Regions from separate parts of the Streptomyces sp. NPDC001902 genome, predicted to be linked through region 1. Evidence: riboswitches for the same ligand, from Rfam matches in the RefSeq annotation. Region 1 holds a riboswitch; the other holds the start of a gene.
What was found. Region 1 has a riboswitch for glycine ahead of gcvP (aminomethyl-transferring glycine dehydrogenase). Riboswitches for the same ligand answer to the same signal wherever they lie in the genome.
Positions count from the first base shown of each region.

Region 1 (2,442 bases):
GGAGGAAGCCCGGGAGCCGGAGCCGGCGGAGCGGCGCTGGGTGCCGGGCCAGGACGTGCGGCACACCGAGCACGGCGCGGGGTGGGTACAGGGCAGCGGGGTCGGGAGGGTCACCGTCCGCTTCGAGGAGCCGGGCTCGCCGGCGCCGGGGCGGGTGCGCACCTTCGCGGTGACCGACCCGGAACTCGAGCCGTCCGAACCGCTCCCGCTGGTGTTACCGGGCCTGCGGGGGCTCCCGCGTCAGGCGTCGCCGGCCAGCTTGCCGAAGTCGTGGTCCGGCGGGGGCTCCGGCACCGGGCCGGACAGCGAAGGCCCGCTCATGCCGTAGTGGTGGTAGAGCTGCAGCTCCTGCTCGGGGGAGAGGTGCCGGCCCACGCCGAAGTCCGGGGCGTCCTTGATCAGTGCCTTGTCGAACGGCACGCGCAGCTCCTCCCCGGTGAACTCGCTCGGTTCCAGCGGCACGAAGGCGTCGCGGCTGAACAGGCCGGTGCGCACCGCGGCCCACTCGGGCTCTCCGGTGGCGTCGTCGAGGTACACCTCGTCGACCGTGCCGATCTTCATCCCGTTGCGGTCGAAGGCCCTGCGCCCGATGAGGCTGCGCGGATCGATACCGGTCTGCACGGTCCCTCCAACTGGTCGCGATTAATCCTATTTAGGCACGAAAGGTGGCGGCTGTCACATGACCCGTCCCCGGACCGCGCTGGTACGCTGACAGCGGCTGCTGACCCCTTGCGGGAGAGTCCTGGCGACGCGGGGAACCGTCCGCCGGGCGCCGAAGGAGCAAACCCTCCCCGGAATCTCTCAGGCATCCGTACCGCATGGGTGAGGTCACTCTGGAAAGCAGGAAGGGCGGCACACCGCGTGCGCGGCCGCTTCCTCACCGACGGTGAAAGCCGTCCCGGCACCTGCGGGACGGTGAAGCTCTCAGGTTCAGATGACAGAGGGGGAGGCCGTGTCGCGTCAGACCAGGAGGCCTCCGCAGATGACCGCCAACCGCATCCCACTCTCCGAGCTGGAGCGCGGCATCCCCTTCGAGCAGCGCCACATCGGGCCCGACGCCGGTGCGCAGGCCAAGATGCTCGCGCAGGTCGGCTACGGCTCGCTGGACGAGCTGACCGCCGCCGCCGTGCCGGACACCATCAAGAGCGCCGAGGCGCTCGGTCTGTCCGACGCCCGCACCGAGCCCGAGGTCCTCGCCGAGCTGCGCTCGCTCGCCGACCGCAACCAGGTGCTGCGCCCCATGATCGGCCTCGGCTACTACGGCACCTTCACCCCGCCGGTCATCCTGCGCAACGTCATGGAGAACCCCGCCTGGTACACGGCGTACACGCCCTACCAGCCGGAGATCTCCCAGGGCCGCCTGGAGGCCCTGCTGAACTTCCAGACGGTCGTCGCCGACCTCACCGGGCTGTCCACCTCCGGCGCCTCGCTGCTCGACGAGAGCACCGCGGCCGCCGAGGCCATGGCCCTGGCCCGCCGGGTCGGCAAGGTCAAGGACGGCGTCTTCCTGATCGACGCCGACACCTTCCCGCAGACCGTCGCCGTGATCGAGACCCGCGCCGAGCCGACCGGCGTCGAGGTCGTCGTCGCCGACCTCAGCGAGGGCATCCCGGCGGAGATCGCCGAGCGCGGCGTCTTCGGCGTGCTGCTGCAGTACCCGGGCGCCTCCGGTGCCGTGCGCGACCTCAAGCCGCTCGTGGAGCAGGCGCACGGGCTCGGCGCGATCGTCACCGTCGCCGCCGACCTGCTGGCCCTGACCGTGCTCACCTCCCCCGGCGAGCTCGGCGCGGACATCGCGGTCGGCACCACCCAGCGCTTCGGTGTGCCCATGGGCTTCGGCGGCCCGCACGCCGGTTACATGGCCGTCCGTGACGCGTACGCCCGCAGCCTCCCGGGCCGCCTGGTCGGCGTCTCCGTCGACGCCGACGGCGACAGGGCCTACCGTCTGGCCCTGCAGACCCGCGAGCAGCACATCCGCCGCGAGAAGGCCACCAGCAACATCTGCACCGCGCAGGTGCTGCTCGCCGTCATGGCCGGCATGTACGCGGTCTACCACGGCCCGGAGGGCCTGGCGCAGATCGCCCGCCGCACCCACCGCTACGCCTCGGTCCTCGCCGCGGGCCTGCGCGCCGGCGGTGTCGAGGTGACCACCGGAGCCTTCTTCGACACCGTCACCGCCCGCGTGCCCGGCCGTGCCGCCGAGGTCGTGGCCGCCGCCCGCGAGGCCGGGGTGAACCTGCGCCAGGTCGACGCCGACCTGGTCGGCATCGCCTGCGACGAGACCACCGGCCGCGCCGACCTCGCCGCGGTCTGGGACGCCTTCGGCGTCACCGGCGCCGACGTCGAGGCCCTGGACGCGACCACCGGGGACGCGCTGCCCGCCGGTCTGACCCGCGGCGTGGACTACCTGACCCACCCGGTCTTCCACCAGCACCGCTCCGA
Region 1 covers NZ_JBIATA010000051.1:10,090-12,531, forward strand. Annotated here, with positions in the region: gene ACFYYN_RS42685 (DNA polymerase IV) at 1-328, shown strand, start outside; gene ACFYYN_RS42690 (PRC-barrel domain-containing protein) at 241-621, opposite strand; glycine riboswitch at 723-827, shown strand; gene gcvP (aminomethyl-transferring glycine dehydrogenase) at 983-2,442, shown strand, end outside.

Region 2 (2,442 bases), on a different contig from region 1:
TGGCCAAGGTGCTGGCCAAGGACCTCGCGGGTGTGACGGCCGGTGTCGCCACCGTCGTCGCCGACCTGCAGGCCCTGCTGCTGGCGGTGCCGAAGCTGCTCACCGGCGCACTGCCGCTGCCGATCCCGCTGCCGCTCCCCCTGAACGACCAGGGGCAGCAGCTCTCGCCCGACGGGCAGCTCTCGCCCGACGGGCAGCTCTCGCCCGACGGGCAGCTCTCGCCCGACGGGCAGCTCTCGCCCGAGGGGCAGTTCGCGCCGGAGGGCGCGGCGGAACCGCAGGTTCCGTAGCGGTACCGTCCCTCACGCGTCGCGGCCCGGCCGCTCAGCCGTCGAAGTCGATGGCCTCGAGCTCCCGGGCCGCTTCGCGGTCCAGCAGGACCACCGAGGCGCACGCCGCGGGCAGCCGGCCGGCCTCGGCCTCCGCCAGCAGGCGGCGGGAGGCGTTGCGGTGCCGGACCATGGCGTACGTCGACACCCCCCGGCCGCGTTCGCGCTGGCCGTCCAGCGCGGTCCGCAAGGGGACGTCCAGCAGCACCAGGTGCATGCCCCGCCCGCGGCGCCGGGCCTGACGGGCGACCCAGGCGCGCACCCAGCGCAGGGTGCCGCAGTCGTGCAGGACGACGCTGTCGCCGGAGCGCAGCGCCCGCCACAACCCCGCGTAGTGCGCGATCCGCACCAGGGGGCGGTAGAGGGCGTACGGCAGCAGCCGCGGCAGCCGGGCCTGCCAGCGTTCCCGTACGTCCTGAGAGTCGATCAGGCGGGCACCCCCCGTCGCGCGCCGCATGAGGGTGCTCTTCCCGCCGCCCGGGAGGCCGGAGACGACCAGCACGTCGCCCGCCGGGTAGCGCAGGGTGCGCACGGGCCGGCGCCCCCGCCGCAGATCGAGGAGCCGGCGCGGCCGCACGGCCCGGCCCCCGCGGCGCGCTCCCCCGGCCCGCGCCGGTACCGGCCGGGACACGGCCGGACCTCCGGCCGTCGCATACGCACTCTGCCACCGCACAGCTCGCCTCCGGGTCCGACGTTCAAGAAATGGTAAATCCTGTGTCTTTGCCTACCCAGAGGAACGGCGGGGTTACTACCGGATCGGAACCGGACCGGGACATCCGGGACGCGATCGCGACAACGGCGGGAGCCCGTGCAATGATGGCGGCCTCAATCTCATACCGGCCGTTCGAGGCCGCGCGGGAGAGTTTCCGCACCGCCACGGCGGGGTGGGGCGCCGAAGGAGCAAGTCCTCCCTTGAATCTCTCAGGCACAGATACCGCGCGTCCGAGGCACATCTGAAAAGCGGACGAGTCCGCCCCGGCCGACGGGGCGCCGTCCCACCCAAGGTGCAAACCGGGACTCCTCCGCTCGGAGGGTCCAGGTGAACCTCTCAGGTTCCGATGACAGATGGGGAGGGCCTGCCCGTCATGGCCCTATCCGTCGTTTCCTTGCCTTGGGAGCCCGCCCGATGAGTGAACCCCGCCGTACCGCACTGGACGCGCTGCACCGCGCCCTCGGCGCCACCATGACCGACTTCGCGGGCTGGGACATGCCGCTGCGGTACGCCAGCGAGCGCGACGAGCACACCGCCGTGCGGACCCGGGCCGGTCTCTTCGACCTGTCCCACATGGGCGAGATCACGGTCACCGGTCCGGCCGCGGGCGAGGCCCTGGACCACGCGCTGGTCGGCCACATCTCGGCGCTGGCCGTGGGCCGTGCGCGCTACACGATGATCTGTGAACCGGACGGCGGCATCCTCGACGACCTGATCGTCTACCGCCTCGGCGACCAGGAGTACATGGTCGTCGCCAACGCCTCCAACGCCCAGGTCGTCCTGGACGCGGTGACCGAGCGCGCGGCCGGCTTCGACGCCGCCGTCCGCGACGACCGGGACGCGTACGCGCTGATCGCCGTCCAGGGCCCGGAGTCCCCCGGGATCCTCAAGTCGGTCACCGACGCCGACCTGGACGGGCTGAAGTACTACGCGGGCCTGCCCGGCACCGTCGCCGGCGTCCCCGCGCTGATCGCCCGCACGGGCTACACCGGCGAGGACGGTTTCGAGCTGTTCGTCGCCCCGGCCGACGCGGAGAAGCTCTGGCAGGCGCTGACCGAGGCGGGCGCGGACGCCGGCCTGGTGCCGTGCGGCCTGTCCTGCCGCGACACGCTGCGCCTGGAGGCGGGCATGCCGCTGTACGGGCACGAGCTGACCACCGCGCTCACCCCCTTCGACGCCGGACTCGGCCGGGTCGTGAAGTTCGACAAGCCGGGTGACTTCGTGGGCCGGCAGGCCCTGACCGCCGCCGCCGCGAAGGCCGAGGCCGCGCCGCCGCGCAAGCTGGTCGGCCTGGTCGCGCAGGGCCGCCGGGTCCCCCGCGCGGGCTACCCGGTGGTGGCGGGCGGCGAGGTGGTCGGCGAGGTCACCTCCGGCGCCCCGTCCCCGACCCTGGGCAAGCCG
Region 2 covers NZ_JBIATA010000043.1:21,738-24,179, reverse strand. Annotated here, with positions in the region: gene ACFYYN_RS40890 (hypothetical protein) at 1-290, shown strand, start outside; gene ACFYYN_RS40885 (AAA family ATPase) at 325-1,002, opposite strand; glycine riboswitch at 1,175-1,276, shown strand; glycine riboswitch at 1,278-1,404, shown strand; gene gcvT (glycine cleavage system aminomethyltransferase GcvT) at 1,456-2,442, shown strand, end outside.
Region 2: linked by a shared signal. The riboswitch ahead of gcvT (glycine cleavage system aminomethyltransferase GcvT) and the one ahead of gcvP (aminomethyl-transferring glycine dehydrogenase) in region 1 are both predicted to bind glycine.